One region of the Pseudoalteromonas sp. '520P1 No. 423' genome, then DNA from elsewhere that is predicted to be linked to it. Evidence: predicted binding sites of a transcription regulator. Region 1 holds the regulator's gene; each other region holds the start of a gene.
The links. Region 1 encodes FliA, which starts transcription of late flagellar genes. Its sites were predicted from a motif close to CTAAAGNTNNNNNNNNNNNNGCCGATA; they were not measured.
Positions count from the first base shown of each region.

Region 1 (4,645 bases):
TGCACTAAAGGATCAGCAAGTGCTTCAACTAAGTTTTTATCTAAATCAGTATCTTCACCAACTAATTGAAGGTTAATATCTTTTTTCAAACTACGTGCTAAATCACGAACAACACGAGGAAAACGACCAAATACCTTTTTAATAGGTTGCATCCGTGTTTTCATCACAGCACTTTGCAAATCAGCTGTCACAACATCAAGATTTGAAATTGCCTTATTCATACTTTCGCTACTATTAGTCGCACCTAGGCTTACTAATCTATTTCTAACTAAAACAAGTTCACCAACCATATTCATTATTTGATCAAGACGTTTAGTGTCTACTCGAACCGTTGTTTCAGCTTGTACTGCAGGAGATTTAGCAGATGGTTTTTCTGCAGCCGGTTTTGCTACTGGTTTAGGCTTTTCTTCCGCTTTTGCTTGTGGTTTTAGTACTGGTTTCGTTACTGGTTTTTCTACTTTTTTCTCAATTTTAGGTTTACTTGCAACCTCAGGTTTTTGAGCTGGAGTTGGCGCGGATTCTACCGTTTTAGGACCCTGTCCTTTGCCATGAAGTTCATCTAATAAAGCTTCAAATTCATCATCTGAAATATCTTCAGAATCAGAACTAGCTATAGGCGTACTTTCAACGACATTATTCTTCTCTTCTGGAGCTGTGCTTTGGGTTTCACCAAACGATCCAACCCCATGCAATTCGTCTAACAAGTTTTCAAATTGATCATCTGTAATATCGCCATCAGATGCATCATTTGTGATTTCTGGTTGCCCTTTTGACTCTTCAACTATAGGCCCTTTTCCTGCTCCATGAAGTTCATCTAATAAGCTTTCAAATTCATCTTCTGATATATCATCAATATTTGAATCATCTGAACTTGTATCATCCATATCAAACAATACGTCATCAAAATCAGAGCTTAAATCTTCTTCAGGACTTGTTGTGAGAGAATTATCGACTTCTGGAGCTGTAGCTTCATGAGGAGGTGACACTTCGCCTTCACTTTGAGGTTTGCAAAGGTCATGCATCGCTTTTAGTAGGTTAGGATCGGCGGCTTCAGGCTTTTCTCTATTTTGAATACAAGCAAACATAATATTTATACAATCTAATGCTTGTAAAATAACATCCATAAGTTCTGGAGTGACACTTATTTGCCCTTGACGTAAAATATCAAAAACATTTTCTGCACCATGACAAGCATCTACAAGCTCAGTCATTGCTAAAAATCCAGCACCACCTTTGACAGTATGAAAACCTCTAAATATTGCATTTAATAAATCAGCATCTTCAGGGTTATTTTCTAATTCTATAAGCTGCTCAGATAATAATTCGAGAATTTCTCCGGCCTCAACCAAAAAATCCTGCAAAATATCTTCATCTAGTTCAAAACTCATGCAGCAGTTCTCCCTTTTAGAAACCTAAACTTGATAATAAGTCGTCAACATCATCTTGATCTGATACAACATCATCACGTTCTAATGCATCTATAATCGGACCCTCTGCAACTTGATCTAATTCTTTTTCAACTTGTAGAGATGATTCTATATTTTTTTCTTCAATAACTTCTTTTACAGGTAATTCACCATCAATTGGCGAGCCAAAAACTTTCAACATATGAATAAGGCTTTCTTCAACTTCACGCACAAGCTCTATCACTCTGCGAATAACTTGCCCTGTTAAATCTTGAAAATCTTGGGCCATTAAGACCTCTGTCATTAAGCTTTGTAGCTTTTGAGTATTACCCTGCGTATTTAAAATAAACGAATCTAACCCATGACATAAGGATTTAAACTCGCCTAATTTAAGGTCGCGACTCATAAGTCGATCCCATGAGGGTTTAATGTTATCAAGTTCGTTTTTTAGCTCATCAGCTATTGGTAAACCTGCTTCTATCGCATCCATGGTTTTATTCGCAGCTTGCTCTGTCATTTTTATGACATAATTTAAACGCTCTTTTGCATCTGGTAATGCTTCTTTCGTTAAATCGGTAAGCTTTGAATCTAACTGAAAGTTATTTAATGAGTCATGTAATTGACGAGTTAACTTACCAACCTCTTCAAATAGCTCAGATTGCATTTGTGTTGTTATTTGCAATAGCAATTCATCAGCTTGTGCTTGTTCATTACTTTCAAGTAATGATACAAGTTGTCTAGCTTGTTCAAGTGTAATTTGAGGTAAATCAGTTGAAATTATTAACTCATCCATAATTTAACCTAAGCGCTCAAACACTTTTTCTAATTTGGTTTTAAGCGTGCCTGCTGTGAAGGGCTTAACAATATAACCATTAACGCCAGCTTGTGCAGCAGCTATTATTTGTTCTTTTTTAGCTTCAGCAGTTACCATTAATACTGGTATATGCTTTAAGCTATCATCAGCTCGAATCGCTCTTAGTAAGTCTATACCTTGCATACCAGGCATATTCCAATCGGTTACTACAAAATCAAACTCTTGGTTTTGTAGCATAGGTAGTGCAGTACTACCATCATCTGCTTCTTGGACATTAGTAAAGCCTAAGTCTCTTAGCAAATTTTTAATGATTCTTCTCATAGTAGAAAAGTCATCAACTACAAGAACTTTCATATTTTTATCCAAAACATCCTCCTGTGAGGTACGAACTCAAGGTTACAACCACTTTATTAAACCCAGTCACTGATTTTAGCTTTTAGCCTTATCATTGCCTGTCCATGTATCTGACTAACACGAGACTCACTTACATCAAGTATTTGTCCAATCTCTTTTAAATTCATTTCTTCATTATAGTAAAGAGATAATACAAGAGCATCTCTTTCAGGCAATGTTTTTATTGCCTTTACTAATGAAACATTAAACTTATCATTTTTTATTGACGCAAAAGGCGAATTACTTAATGATTTATCCGATGATATTTGCAGCACATCTTCATCAACACCGAGATCTTCTATTCCTAGAATTTTACCTGAATTCACATCATTAAGGATATGATGGTATTCATCGAGTGTAATATCAAGTTTTTCAGCAACTTCTATGCCTTTTACTTCTCGACCTAGCTGAGATTCTAATTCTGAAATGGCTTGAGCAACCTGACGGCTGTTTCTGTGAACAGACCTTGGTACCCAATCGCCTTTCCTAATTTCATCTAGCATAGCACCTCTGATTCTTATGCCACCAAATGTTTCAAAACTAGCGCCTTTTGTGCCATCAAAGTTTTTAGCAGCTTCAATCAAACCTATCATGCCTGATTGAATTAAATCATCCAACTGCACACTTGCGGGGAGTCTCGCCAACATATGATAAGCTATACGCTTAACTAAAGGCGTATGACGCTCTACAACTTGTGCAATATGGTTATTATCACTGTATCCGGCTACTTTATTCACTAATAAAAATGCCTTTAGCGGTTTACTAATTTTTCAATAAAAAATTCCAGATGCCCCGAAGGCTGATTTGGAATTGGCCATTTAGCTGCTTTTGTAGCTAAAGTCTTAAATGCGATTGCGGCGGGAGATTTAGGAAAAAGGTCAACAATTGCTTTTTGCTTACGCGTTGACTTTCTCATATTTTCATCAAAAGGTACTGTTGCCACTAATTCTAATGAAACGTCTAAAAACCTATCTGTTACTTTAGACAGTTTAGCAAATAGTTCTTGACCTTCTCTTAAACTTCTTACCATATTTGCAATAATTTTAAACTTATAAACACCATGTTCTCTGCTTAATATCTTAATTAAGGCATATGCATCTGTAATTGAAGTTGGCTCATCACACACCACCATTAATACATCTTGTGCTGCACGAGAAAAGCTTAATACCATTTCAGAGATACCTGCTGCAGTATCAACAATTAATACATCATAATCGGCATTAAGTTCACTAAATGCACGAATTAACCCTGCATGTTCTGAAGGTGAAAGCTCAACCATCGTTTGCGAGCCAGATGTTGCAGGCACAATTCTAATGCCGTGAGGCCCTTCAACTAAAATATCTTCTAATTCACACTCGCCAGAAAGCACGTGTGATAAATTTTTTTCTACACGTAGACCTAACATGACATCACAGTTAGCTAAACCTAAATCGGCATCTAATACAAGGACACGTTTACCTTGTTGTCCCATGGCTATTGCAATATTCAAAGAGGCATTTGTTTTACCTACGCCGCCTTTGCCGCCAGTCACTGAGATTACTTTAACTGCATTATTGTTCTGTTTCATTTTACGCAGGCCACTTGCTTGATCCATAACTGTATTAATCATACATTCCTACTGTTTGAGATTCTACCGTTGAATCTCTGTGATATTGTGCGTTAGTCTTTTTAGCATACAATTGTTCTGCTTTTTTAACCAATTTTTCAGCATTTGCAACTCGAATGTCTTCAGGTACGCGCTGACCATTAGTAAGATACCCTATCGGCAGACGATTTTGAATCGCAATACTGATAATTTCTCCTAAACTTAGACATTCGTCAAGTTTGGTGAAAATACAACCACTTAACTGTACCTTTTTAAAGTGTTTTACTGTTTCTTGCAAAACGCCCATCTGTGCAGTTGCACTTAAAACCAAATAACTACGAATATCAACTCTAACATTTCTCATTAATGTATTTAACTGCTCGGTCAGACGCAAATCTCTTTGACTCATTCCAGCCGTATCTACTAATACTAGACGCTTACCACGTA
Region 1 covers NZ_BBZB01000001.1:3,493,706-3,498,350, forward strand. The annotation lists gene PSA_RS15995 (chemotaxis protein CheA) at 1-1,388, opposite strand, end outside; gene PSA_RS16000 (protein phosphatase CheZ) at 1,405-2,199, opposite strand; gene cheY (chemotaxis response regulator CheY) at 2,203-2,586, opposite strand; gene PSA_RS16010 (RNA polymerase sigma factor FliA) at 2,631-3,350, opposite strand; gene PSA_RS16015 (MinD/ParA family protein) at 3,365-4,222, opposite strand; gene flhF (flagellar biosynthesis protein FlhF) at 4,215-4,645, opposite strand, start outside.

Region 2 (4,645 bases), 2.3 Mb from region 1:
TAAAAACTACCAGACAAAATACGGGCAAAATGGTTATTTAATGCGCCAACAGGTTCAGAAATTGACATCTCATTATCATTTAAGATAACGAGCATATCTGAATCTAAATTACCTGCGTGGTTCATTGCTTCAAACGCCATACCCGCAGTCATTGCGCCATCGCCAATTACAGCAACGACTTTACGATCTTTGCCTTCTTTTTTAGCTGCTATCGACATGCCAAGCGCAGCCGAAATAGATGTACTAGAATGACCAACACTGAATGTGTCGTATTCACTTTCACCACGGTATGGGAAAGGGTGCAAACCATCTTTTTGACGTATGGTATGCATTTTATCTTTTCGTTCGGTCAATATTTTATGCGGGTAAGCTTGATGGCCTACATCCCAAATTAATCTATCAACTGGTGTATTAAATACATAATGTAATGCAACGGTTAGCTCAACGGTGCCAAGTCCTGAAGCTAAGTGGCCACTGCTTTGTGAAACTGAGTTTAATAAATATTCTCTTAGCTCATTGCTAAGAGGTACTAATTTATTATGTGGCAACTGTCTTAGTTTTTCAGGCTTGTCAGCTATGCTTAATAAGGGATACTTGCTACTATCAAATGTCATGATATTTATTCGTTATCCTAATGATCTCTTTCTATTATATACGTGGCAAGGGCTTGTAATTCGCTGGTATCAGCATTGATATCATCAAGCGCTTTTAGTGCGTCTTGATATAATTGCCTTGCTTTGTCTTTTGCGCCTTGTAAACCTAATAATGCCGGATATGTCGACTTATTTGCTGCTACATCTGACCCTTGAGGTTTACCTAAAGTTTCAGTATCGGCTTCTATATCTAAAATATCGTCTTGTACTTGAAAAGCTAATCCGATTGCTTTTCCAAAGTCATCTAATTTATTGAGTATATCAGAGGTGCAATTAGGTGAACACAAAGCACCTAATTTAATCGCAGCTCTTAGCAGTGCACCCGTTTTTAAATTATGAATTTGTTCTAACTGCTCAAGCGATACCGCTTTATCAGTTGCTGCTAAATCTAATGACTGACCACCACACATGCCTGTTAATCCAGAGGCTTGTGCTAAAACAGATATTAATGCAACTTGCTGGTTATAGCTAATTCCAACAAAATTATGTGTAGATAAAGTTTCAAAGGCTAAGGTTTGCAACGAATCACCCGCTAAAATAGCAGTTGCTTCATCAAATTCTATATGACAAGTGGGTTTTCCTCGGCGTAAGTCATCATCGTCCATAGCAGGTAAGTCATCATGTACTAAAGAATAACTATGGATACATTCAATGGCACTGGCTGCTGCATCTAAGTCAGAATCATGTGCGTTAAGCATTTTTCCTGTGGTATACACTAAAAAAGGTCTTAATCGTTTACCACCATTTAATAAACTATATCTGGTAGCAGATTTTAAAGTTTCATCAGTATTATTTTGTTTATCAATTAAATTATTTAAAACGCAAGCAATGCGCTCTTGAGCTACTATTAGCTCAGGCTTGATATTCTTTGGAGAGTCATTCACTGGGTTATTCCGGATCAGAATCAAAATTGGTTAATGGGCTATTTTCATTATTACCCATTAAAATCTTAACTTTTTGTTCTGCTTGGCTGAGCTTTGATGAAGAAGCATTTGCTAATTGAACACCACGTTCGAACTGTTTTAAAGACTGCTCCAGAGTAAGTTCACCATTTTCCATTTCTGTGACTATGTTACCGAGTTCTGACATTGCTTGTTCAAAACTGAGATTTTCTGGTTTTTTTACAGCCATATTTTGATTCTCTTTTTATTATACATACGAGTGAGGATGTCAATTTTATGGGGGATCAGCATCGAATACAAATAACAATTAACCATTTACATAGGTTTTTTAATTTTTTATGACTAGGATTGACTATATAGGCAGTTAATTGATGCTAAATTTATTGAAAATAAATGGCCTTTAGAAAAAAAAATATTTGCCGATAGTTAAAACTAACTTAATATAAACAACAAGTTTGAAGTGCCCTTGGAGGGTTTGTGGATTTAGCAACAATAATAGGTATGGTTGGTGCCATAGGTTTTATCGTGATGGCGATGCTACTAGGTGGCGAGTTAGGTATGTTTATAGATGTACCGTCGGTATTAATCGTATTTTGTGGATCATTTTTTGTGGTGCTGTCTAACTTTACTATGGGTCAGTTTTTTTCTATCGGTAAAGTGGGTGTTAAAGCTTTTATGTTTAAGCTTGAAACACCTGATGTGTTAATTGAAAAATCGGTAGAATTAGCTGATGCAGCCAGAAAAGGTGGCTTTTTAGCATTAGAAGAAGCTGAAATCCCCAATGCATTTATGCAAAAAGGCATAGATATGCTGGTTGATGGTCATGATGCAGATGTTGTGAGAGCAACTCTACAAAAAGACATAACTTTAACCACAAATCGTCATGATCAAGGTGCTAGTCTATTTAAATCCTTAGGTGATATAGCACCTGCTATGGGCATGATAGGTACCTTGATCGGTTTAGTTGCGATGTTATCTAACATGGATGACCCAAAAGCAATTGGTCCTGCAATGGCGGTAGCACTATTAACAACACTTTATGGTGCATTTTTAGCAAATGTAATTGCCATTCCAATCCAGTCAAAATTAGAAAACCGCAGAGATGAAGAAGAGCTAAACCAAAAACTGATTTTAGATGCTATATTAGGTATTCAAGATGGACAAAACCCCAAAGTAATTGAAGGTATATTGAAAAATTATATCGCAGAATCTAAACGTGAAGTCAATACTGAGGAATAGCTATGTCTGACGAAAAAGAAGAATGTAAATGTCCTCCTGTTGGATTACTGGGGTTTAGTGTTAAGGTAGATTTTTCTGAGTTATTGTATAGAAGGGCTGTCTTTTAATGTCTGATGAAGCTGAAAAATGTAAATGTCCGCCGGTTGGGTTACCTCAGTGGATGGGCACATTTGCTGATATGATGGCATTGTTAATGTGTTTCTTTGTATTGCTTCTAGCCATGTCTGAAATGGATGTACTTAAGTTTAAACAAATAGCAGGTTCAATGAAATTTGCTTTTGGTGTACAAAATAAATTAGAAGTAAAAGATATCCCAAAGGGTACAAGTGTAATAGCCCAGGAATTTACCCCAGGTAAACCTGAGCCGACTCCGATAGAAACCATTCAGCAGCAAACAACTGAAATGACACAACAAATGTTAGAGTTTCAGGCCGGTGATGAAGCATCTGCTGGTGGTCGTCAAGAGCAGCGTGGTAATAAACGGGGTGGCGAATCACAAAGTACCGCTAAACAAGAGTCTGCGGCTAAAGCAGAAAAAACAGCCGATCAAGAACAAGTGAATGAACTGGTTAAGAAGATAGCGCAACAGCTTGAGCAACAAATAATAGATGGCGCAATAGAGTTGGAATCTTTAGGGCAGCAAATCATCATTCGTATTCGGGAAAATGGCTCTTTTCCGTCGGGTAGTGCTTTTTTACAACCACAATTTAAACCTATTATTCAAGAAATAGCCGCTTTATTAAAAGATGTACCGGGTGAGATTGAAGTATCAGGCCATACTGATGATTATCAGGTAAGTAACGAATTATATTTCAATAACTGGGATTTATCGGCTAAACGTGCGGTAGCGGTTGCCAGTGAAATGCAAAAAGTACGTGGGTTTGATAAAAATCGTATGGTTGTAATAGGTCATGCAGAAACGCGACCTTTAGTGCCAAATACAGATATAGATTCGCGTAAACGTAACCGCAGAGTTGAAATATCAATTATGCAAGGTAAAGCAAAAGAGTCTGATCCAATTCAAGTTGGAAAATAATTCTGATTAATATCAAAAGCCCCTTGGCAATTAATGTCAATTGTTATATTTTAAAACTCACTCTTTCGTAGGGGTGAGTTTTTAAAGTTTTTATTAAAAGAAATAACTAAAATTAAGGAAAATATTATGATTACAATTGATAAATATTCGTATATGCCAGGTAATGGCGGTGGCGCTGATGACTCAACGGGTGATGGTAAAACTAAAGACTAAGTTTAATAAAAGTGATTATTACGACATTAGATCAGTTATTATTATTTATTAACACAAATCTAACGGGGCTTCCTTTATTGTCAGCCCTTATTTATTTTTATCTTAAACAAAGAAGTCCATTCCTATTTAGTATTATTACTTTTATATTTTTCTTAATTGGTTCAACATCATATGAACTATTAGTAAGATTTGATACAGAGTTTATCTATAGGTATTTATTTTGGGCATTGAATGATATTACTTGGATGGGATTTATAGCTTATCTGACTATCAAGGATAAAATTCCAATTTGGCAATCTATTCTTGGGCAATTAATTGTTTTACCAGCCCCTTTACTGCAATTGGTTCGTATAGTTGATCGTCATTATTTTGATTTAAGTTATACAACTTACCTTTATAAGACTTTGTTACCTATTATTAATATGGCTACTGTTGCTTTATGTTTTGCCCCTTTATTTGTGATTTTTATCCAATATTTAAAAAATAAAAAGGCTGAAGTAGAAGTCGAAGCTTAGTTTTACTCTTATTAAATTTATTGTTATTTGCTGCTTTGACTAAAATCTATCTCTGATTTTTTCTTTCTTTCCCTTTATTTAAATGGA
Region 2 covers NZ_BBZB01000001.1:1,220,459-1,225,103, forward strand. The annotation lists gene dxs (1-deoxy-D-xylulose-5-phosphate synthase) at 1-614, opposite strand, end outside; gene ispA ((2E,6E)-farnesyl diphosphate synthase) at 632-1,537, opposite strand; gene xseB (exodeoxyribonuclease VII small subunit) at 1,542-1,784, opposite strand; gene pomA (flagellar motor protein PomA) at 2,033-2,794, shown strand; gene PSA_RS05620 (flagellar motor protein MotB) at 2,901-3,830, shown strand; gene PSA_RS05625 (hypothetical protein) at 4,055-4,558, shown strand.
Region 2: the regulator FliA is predicted to act here: its motif matches at 1,954-1,980, upstream of pomA (flagellar motor protein PomA).

Region 3 (4,645 bases), 1.3 Mb from region 1:
TCTTGTTGATATAATATACTTGCTAAAGAAGTTAAAGCCCAAGGGACACGCTTATTGCTGAGTTCATTCACTAAAATTTTCTCAGCTTCATTAAAGTTTTTTTGCTCTATATATAAATTTGATAATAGTTTTGAACAGTATTGTCTATACCGATTTTTTTGGTCGATAATTTTTTTCACTTCTTCTATCGCACAATCATTATCATTTTTAGATAATGCGACTAACGCAGGTTTTAGCGTTAACTTTCTACTATGAACTTTATCAATTCGCTTTTTTAAAACTCCTTGAGAGAAAGGTTTTACTAAATAGTCATCGGGTTCGGCTTCCACAGCACCTAACACCATAGGTCTCGTTGTTTCTCCAGAAATAATCATATAGATAGCATCAACAACTAGGCAGTCTTTTGCCCTGAGTTCTTCTAATAACTGCCTTCCATTTTTACCTAAACCTAAATTATAATCTATAAATAGTAAGTCAAATTTTACTTCCATACATTGCTGAATGGCAGATTCACCCGTATCTGCGAAATGAATATTTCTGGCGCCTAAGCCAAATAACATGCCTTTAAGTAAAGTTTGAAAAGAGCGTTGATCGTCTACAATCAAAACTTTCTTTTCTTTAAAGTTAATCATTTCTTTTTTTGGCATTTTACTCATATGTTTAGCCTTTCACTATTATGAATAGTAAACTATTTAGCTTAAAACTGCGTTAGAAATTTAATTAGAGATGACTTTGCATATAGATTATCAGTTAAAAAAAAGCCAAAAACGTAAAACAATTGCCATTAATATAAAAAACTCTGAAGTAACCGTATTAGCACCTCATTTTGTTCCAAAGTCATATATAGATGATTTGATTATAAAGAAACACCAATGGATAAATAATAAAATTGCTGAGCAACAATTAAATACCGATGCAATTAAAAATAAAAAATCACCGTTGGAAACACAATCATTTAAATTATTTGGTGAAACGATTTCAATACAATTGCTGCGCTCAAATGTATCTAGTATTGAGTTTGATGGTAAAACCTTATTTTTATCTGCAGCAAGTAGAGTCAAAAATTTACAAGCGCATTATCAAAAACAATTAAAGGTTTTTTTAAAACAAAGTCTTGATTCATACTTAGATATTAAATTGCCTGAAGTATCTAATTATATGGAATTGAGTTTTACGAACTATCAAATAAAAACTTATAAGAGAAGATGGGGGTCATGTAACTCAAAGAAAGAATTAACTTTTAATGTTTTATTAGCTGGCGCACCTAAGTGGGTGATTGATTATGTGATCGTGCATGAAATCTCCCATCTAAAATACTTAGATCATAGCAAGCGTTTTTGGCGATTAGTAAACAGTCATTATTCAAATGTAACGGAGGCTGAATCTTGGTTGAAAATAAATGCAATGAGTTTAGATATTTGAACTGGAATTGGTGTTTTATACGAAAATTATAAGATGAGTAGATAAAGGCATAGCTGTATAATGAAGATATTAAATAAAATTTTAATTATTTAGAATAGTAGGTAATTTGAAACTGGTGGAGGGAGGTGGATTCGAACCACCGAAGGCTGAGCCGTCAGATTTACAATCTGATCCCTTTGGCCACTCGGGAACCCCTCCGCAGTATGCGGCGAATAATAATATTGAATTATTAAAGCTTGTATTCACACTTTACTCGGCCAAGAAAAAAGTGGTGGAGGGAGGTGGATTCGAACCACCGAAGGCTGAGCCGTCAGATTTACAATCTGATCCCTTTGGCCACTCGGGAACCCCTCCAGAACACGAAGCGGATATTATCAAAATTATCACGGCTGTAAAGTTATTTTTTTAAATTTATGACTGTTTGCTTGAATACTGCTCATTTAGCTTGAAATGCAATCAATGTAGCTTTATTTATATTGTGTTAGGTTTAGTCTTGAACTAAACCTGAGGTTTCAATTTCAATACTTATCCCCTGACTTTTAATAAAGTGGTCATTCAGCGGGGGACTTAAGGTGTTTAAGAAGTTGTTTCTTTATATGGCGCTTTGATTAAGGAACGCCATTTATTTTATAAAAAGAGCGCAATTTAATTTAAGATATTAATGGTTAGGCCGATAGGGTTTTATCTACCTTACCAAGAGTAATTTGATGCAACTTGAAAATATTTTGACTAATGAAATGCAACTAGGCAATCAATTGTCTCTTTGTGTTGCGCAGAATCGTCGAAATGATTTTTCAATTCTTTTGGCTATGTTATCAAAAGATGCTCTAGATTTTTCTCAGTTTCACTTACCGCAAAGTGACCCTCAAAGTTTTGATAATAAAGATACAAACCTTAGATTATTATTAGGGGCTGCTGCTGAGCAAAAGTTGGCACCATCAGAGTATAATATGTTAATTGGTAAGGAAAACGCTAAAATTATTCAAAATCAAGGAATAGATCAGTTTAAACTGATGAATTGTTTATCACCTGAACCTTTGGCTATTAGAGATGATCTGAGTCATATAAATAGCCAAATTATAGATAATTGTGAATTGTCTGTTAGAAAGAGAATACAGTCTAATGATATTCAGTTAAGTCAAAACCAAATGAATGCGGTAGATTTTTATAATCAGTTACAAGAGCCTAAGTTATACGAACCTTTAACATTACTTCAGGCGTAAATTATCACCTGAAGTAAATTTATCATTTATATCTTTACTGGTAATGACACTTTTTGAATTTTTTATTGCTTCCACAAGGACATACATCATTCCTATTTAGTTTTACTTCTGGTGTATCTTTAATATCACCGTCTAAGTAAAACCACGCACCCTCTACTTTTATAAATTCAGATTTTTCATGTAACGTACAGTAAAGGTTACCAAATAAATAATGGGCTTTGAATTGAACGTAACCTGTATCGGATTGGTCTTGTGAATCAATTATTTCTAGCTTTATAAATTGACAGCTATTAGCAAATTCAGCGATTTCTTTTACTGGATTTTCAGCTTGTTTATCTTTTGCATAGGTATTGAATATATACTTTGCATTACCTTGGGCATATGCACTGTAGCGAGAGCGCATTAAGGTTTCTGATGATTGCGCTATTTTATCACCGTCAATATAAGGTTTACAGCAACTTTCAAAGATCTGTTCATGACCACAAATACACATACTTTATTCAATCTACCTTTAAAAAATTTCTGCAAGTTTAACAAAAATTTTTGAATATTAAATTTTTAACTAAGGTAATGGCTGTTAATTGTTTGTTTTTTATCGCTGAAGCAGTATAGGTTTGTATTTGAAGATATTTTGGCCTTGGTTAATAAATCTAGTTGATAATCATTTAGCATGTTTGTCCAAGTGATCACAGCAGAGAAATTGCCATTATTTAATGCAGAATTAAGCACGTAATCTAAATTTGATAAATGTTTTTGCCTGATCACTAATAATTTTGATTTATCAATTGAACAAGAGTCTAACAGTGATTTACTTGGCACTTGATCTGGTGCAATTAACAGTGTCCAACCGCTTTGGCTGTTATATTGATGCAATATTTTCATTAGCTCAAAAGTAGCTGAAATATCATCTTCAATTTCTATTAGCTGAATAGAAGATTGCGTTTGATTTAAGTCGTAGCTTTTTACAGTTCTAATATCAATTGTTTGCAACATAAATTATCTCACTGGTGATTTATACAGTAGTTGTTGTATACAGTAGTTTATACAGTGGGTTGATGCAAGTACTTTTTGATAATTTTTTAATCAATTATTCACTTTTATTTTGTGATTCAATATAAAATTTATACTCTTCATCTTGAATTTGTTCATAAAGATTAGCAGCTTGGGTTTGTGCATCTTTAATTTGTTTTGCACATAACAGCCTTTGGAGTTTACCTTTAGCTTCTACAGCTTCAATCATGCCTTGTGACTCAGCTAATGTAAGCCAAGTAACTGCGTGATACTCGCTTTGTGGTAATCCATTGCCTTTTGCAAACATTAAACCTAAGTAATATTGTGCTTTAACATGGCCGGAAATTGCTGCTCGGCGCATCCATTTTGCTGCACCGACGTCATTTTTACTTTTTGCCATATGTATTGATGTGGCAAATAATTGCTCTTTACTTGGTTGCAGTTTAGCTGGAGAGGTAAGTGTTTTATGATTAGAATCTATTATGTCGATCAATTTTGAAAATGTATTTAAAAGTTGCTCTTCTAATTCAAATAAGGTTAATTCTTTTAGAGCTGCTTGGTTTTTATCCGTCGTTTCTTCAGTAGCAAGTATTTCAGTTGTATCTATTTTTGTGTTAGCAATTGCAGAATTGTCTAATTCAGAGCTATCTAATTCAGGACTGTCTAATTCAGGGCTATTTAGTTCAGGACTATCTAATTCAGGACTATCTATTTCAGAGCTATCTATTTCAGAGCTATCTATTTCAGGGCTATCTATTTCAGAGCTATCTATTTCAGAGCTATCTATTTCAGAGCTATCTATTTCAGGGCTATCTAATTCAGTGTTATCTAATTCAGGACTGTCTAATTCAGGGTTATCTAATTCAGGGTTATCTAATTCAGGGTTATCTAATTCAGGGTTATCTAATTCAGGGTTATCTAATTCAGGACTATCTATTTCAGGGTTATCTAATTCAGGGTTATCTAATTCAGGACTATCTAATTCAGGG
Region 3 covers NZ_BBZB01000001.1:2,166,448-2,171,092, forward strand. The annotation lists gene PSA_RS09900 (response regulator) at 1-656, opposite strand, end outside; gene PSA_RS09905 (M48 family metallopeptidase) at 727-1,422, shown strand; tRNA gene PSA_RS09910 (tRNA-Tyr) at 1,536-1,620, opposite strand; tRNA gene PSA_RS09915 (tRNA-Tyr) at 1,692-1,776, opposite strand; gene PSA_RS09920 (VC2046/SO_2500 family protein) at 2,130-2,645, shown strand; gene PSA_RS09925 (YchJ family protein) at 2,680-3,138, opposite strand; gene PSA_RS09930 (SulA-like leucine-rich domain-containing protein) at 3,204-3,638, opposite strand; gene PSA_RS09935 (tetratricopeptide repeat protein) at 3,733-4,645, opposite strand, start outside.
Region 3: the regulator FliA is predicted to act here: its motif matches at 2,072-2,098, upstream of PSA_RS09920 (VC2046/SO_2500 family protein).

Region 4 (4,645 bases), 3.2 Mb from region 1:
GGAAACTGGTCAAAAATAGCAAAGCGCTCAACTTTATGTGTTGTGGTTAATTGCTTTAAATCTCTTTCTAATGTGTCTGGATTACAAGAGATATAAATAATATTATCGTAGTTTTGCGTTAAAGTAGTTGTTTTCTCATCCATACCCGCGCGTGGTGGGTCAACTAAGATCGTTTGGCAGTTATAACTCTTTAAATCGATACCATTTAATCGAGTGAATTCTTGCTCACCATTAAGCGCTTGCGTGAACTCTTCACTGGACATGCGGATGATATCAACATTATCAATGTTATTTTCAGCAATATTAAATTGTGCTGACTTTACTGATGATTTTGAAATTTCAGTTGCTAATACACGGTCGAATGCACTTGCCAGCGCGATAGAGAAATTGCCATTACCACAATATAGTTCTAATAAATCATTTTCTAAATTTTGGCTAATATCTAACGCCCATTCTAGCATTTTTTGATTTAGCTTTGCATTGGGTTGTGTAAAGCTATTTTCTACTTGTTGATAGGTAATTTCTTTACCTGCCACATTAAGTTTTTCTACTACGTAGTCATTACCTAGTAATATTTTTTGCTTTCGTGCTCTACCAATAATATCAACATTAAATTCTTTGCTTAAAGTTGCTTTTAATTCTTCTGCTGCGACTAACCACTCATCTTCTAAAGGCTTGTGATATAATAAGCTTATTAATACTTCACCACTTAGAGTTGATAAATAATCTATTTGAAATAACTTACGTCTTAAAATTTCATTGAATTGTAATAATGAAATTAATTTAGGCATTAAGTCGTACATAATAGGTGCAGCTGGTTCAAAATGTTCAACTCGGATTTTTTCTTTGGTTTCTTGGTTAAACATTATGTGGAATAAATCATCACCTTCATGCCATACTCTAAATTCAGCACGTTGGCGGTAATGTTTTGGCTCAGAGTTGAAAACTTCTAATTTTTTAACTCCGAATTGTTCAAATTGCTTTTGAATTCGGATTTCTTTTTCACTTAGTTGTGAATCGTAAGTAGTTTCGTCAATTTCAATAATAGCCATTATATTTTCTCGTCTGAGCTGGTCGCGCTATTTTATGGAGTGATATTAGTTTGTCTATATAAATTTAAATATTTTATTAGTTGATACTTTAGTATTGACATAAATTGCCGATAAGCAATAAAGACACTGAATTGGAGCAAGTCATGAAAATTGGTTCTTCTGGGTTTCAGCCCGCATCGTTATTTAATCAGTTGTTCAAAAAGAGTGATAAAGCACAAGAGCACTCTCAAATGTCTGGTTCAGTGCAGTTTTCAAAAAATACCCAAATTGCCTCAAGAGTTATGCAAGATAAGTTATCTAACTCTTTATCCATGCCGCCAACTTCAGCTAATAAAGCTGAGTCTTTATTTGATTTTGAAGAAGTCGCAAAAAATGTTTTAGGTTTTGTCAAAACAGCTGTTTTAAATGCGCAAAGTAATGGTGCGTCAGATGACAAACTTAAAGATATTCTTAATCAAGCAAGAAGCGGTATTGAAACAGGTATAAAAGAAGCATCTGAAGAGCTAGAAGATTCTGGTTTAATGACTGATGATATACAAGAGGGCATTGCTAAAAGCTCAGAACTGATGAATAAAGGTTTAGATGAATTTGAAAGTGCGTTAGAAAGACCAAAAGCATCATCAGTAAATTATGCTCAAGCAAGTAGTTATAATTTATCAAACGGTGCTGATTTAACAATAAAAACTCAAGAAGGCGATGAAATTCGTATTAGTTTTAATTCAGATTATCAGCATCAAAATGCTTCAGTCTATCAGTCAAACAATCAAAATGAATCATTCGCATACCAAGATTCAAAATCATATTCAGCTGCATTTTCATTTGAAGTTGATGGCGATTTAAATGAAGAAGAGCAAGAAGCGATAAATGCGCTTATGTCTGATTTACAAAAAGTCAGCGATGATTTTTTCTCTGGTTCATTGGAAGATGCATTTGAACAGGCAAGCAAAATTAATATGGACACGAGCCAACTCGCAGCATTCTCAATGAACTTACAACAGACTGAAAGTCTCGTAAGTGTGAAAGAATATCGCTCCAATATGCCAGGGATTGATTTAGCCAAGCAGCTCACGCCACTTAATGAAGGTTTGGAGAAGGCATATGAGCAGGCTAAGCCGTTATCTATTGAAAATGAATTAGCTGGGATCTTACAGTGGTTAAATCAAGAAAGAGAGCAGGCTGATAAATTTATAGAATATAGCCAATCATTATTTGATCAGCTTGCTTTACTTGACAATGAAATACCAGAGACTGAAAAGTCAGATAGTGATATTCAGTCTTAAATTTTTCAAACTAGCTCAGTTTCTTGAGCTAGTAAGGGTATAATGTCACAATAGTATGTCTTCTTATATTTATTGAGCTTTACCTTTGCAGCATATTGTTATTTTTGATTCGGGTATTGGTGGTACATCTGTATTAGCACATATTCAAAAAGCGTTCCCTAATGCTAACTATAGTTATTTGATGGATAACCTATATCTTCCATACGGTGAATTAGAATCAAAAGTATTACAACAAAGATTATTACAAAAGCTTAAAACTGTTGAAGCATCTTTTGAACCGATAGATCTTATCGTTGTTGCTTGTAATACAGCAAGTACACAAAGTCTTTGTTTATTGCGTTCTCATACAGATATTCCTATTGTAGGTGTTGTGCCTGCAATCAAACCTGCAGCAAGTAAAACCAAAACTAAACAAATCGGTTTATTAGCAACGCCTGCAACTACAAATAATAAATATATTCAAAAGTTAATTAAAGATCATGCAAATGATATTGAGGTTCATTTATATGCTTCTGTAAATTTAGTGACTTTAGCAGAGTATAAATTTTGGAGGGGTGAGGTAAATCAACTAGCATTAAAGGAAGAGATTGAGAATTTAAATATCTCCAAAGAAATTGATTATTTAGTTTTAGGCTGTACACACTTTCCTATTTTATCATCAGAGATACATAAAGCGTTAGATATGGATATTGAATTAATTGATTCAGGAAATGCTATTGCAAATAGAGTAATTGATGTATTGCCGCAAAATAGAAAAGATAAAAAATCACAACAAATAAAAAGGCCGGTGCGATTTTACGCAACGGCCCCAATTCAAAATACCAAACAAAGAGTGGAAGTAATTAAACTGATTGATCTCTAGATTCAGTTTTTACTGGAGATTCATTATTCTCTTGTTTTTGTTTTGCCTCTCTTACTTTTAGTGTACGTTGCTGAAATTCAGCATCGTTTAAAGATGTAATAGCAGAGTCAGCATCTTTAGCTGCCATTTCAACAAACCCAAAGCCGCGGCGTTTACCTGTATTTTTATCTTTTAATAAACGTACTGTAAAAACTTTACCGTGTTGTTCAAATAATTCTCTGACAACACCTTCATTTGCACGGTAAGGAAGATTACCTACATATAAAGTTTTAGTTTCAATTTTAGACTCATCTTCATCCGTAGATATAAACGAAATGACGATACCACCAAGAAGTAACCCTAAAGCGAGGGCGATTGCAGGATTAGTAAAAACACTGGCCAATAGAAATTCCGCTAAGACAAAGCCAATAATAGCCAAGATAATAGAAAAGATTATAGATTTTTGATTAGATGATTTCATTTTTATATACCAAATACACAAATTAAACATTAATTTAACATCGTAGTAGAGCTTATCTTAACCTTATCTTTAAACTTCGCAATAAAATTGTGATTAAAATATAAAATACATAACTAAATAATGATTTTGATGAGCATATCACTGTGATTATGATGTAATAATAGCCGTTAAGTTTACTTTTTATGCAAATATACATTTTTTTGAATTATATTTAAAAAAACACTTGCGCTGAAATAGAATCTCTCTATACTGCGCCTCCACCGACACAGACGGCAAGCAACATTCTTAAAGGGATGTAGCGACATCGACTAGCTTGGTAGAGTTGATTAAAACTAGATTTAAAATTTTTTAAAAACTTTTAAATTAAGTCTTGACTCAAAATAATCACGGTGTATTATGCACACCCCAAGCGAAACGGCACTAGCCAAAAAGCTTGAAACGTTCTTTAACAATAAGTAATCATCTGTGTGGGCACTCTTGCAGATTGAGTTCTAAAGTCACTTTTTGAAGTGACACAAAATTAGAGTCTCATTAAAATCTGTTCACTTAATCCTTTTAGGAAAGAGCGAGTGACTACACAGTCATATGCGACGTTAAGTTTAACTTTGTTAAATTTAATATCAAAAACAGAATTCATTGAGCTGTCTCATCTATTTTATAGACAAAGACAAAAAACTTTTTAATTGAAGAGTTTGATCATGGCTCAGATTGAACGCTGGCGGCAGGCCTAACACATGCAAGTCGAGCGGTAACAGAGATAGCTTGCTATCTGCTGACGAGCGGCGGACGGGTGAGTAATGCTTGGGAATATGCCTTTAGGTGGGGGACAACAGTTGGAAACGACTGCTAATACCGCATGATGTCTACGGACCAAAGTGGGGGACCTTCGGGCCTCACGCCTAAAGATTAGCCCAAGTGGGATTAGCTAGTTGGTTGAGGTAAAGGCTCACCAAGGCAACGATCCCTAGCTGGTTTGAGAGGATGATCAGCC
Region 4 covers NZ_BBZB01000001.1:250,681-255,325, reverse strand. The annotation lists gene trmA (tRNA (uridine(54)-C5)-methyltransferase TrmA) at 1-1,052, opposite strand, end outside; gene PSA_RS01180 (DUF5610 domain-containing protein) at 1,196-2,332, shown strand; gene murI (glutamate racemase) at 2,418-3,194, shown strand; gene PSA_RS01170 (RNA-binding protein) at 3,175-3,654, opposite strand; rRNA gene PSA_RS01165 (16S ribosomal RNA) at 4,335-4,645, shown strand, end outside.
Region 4: the regulator FliA is predicted to act here: its motif matches at 1,139-1,165, upstream of PSA_RS01180 (DUF5610 domain-containing protein).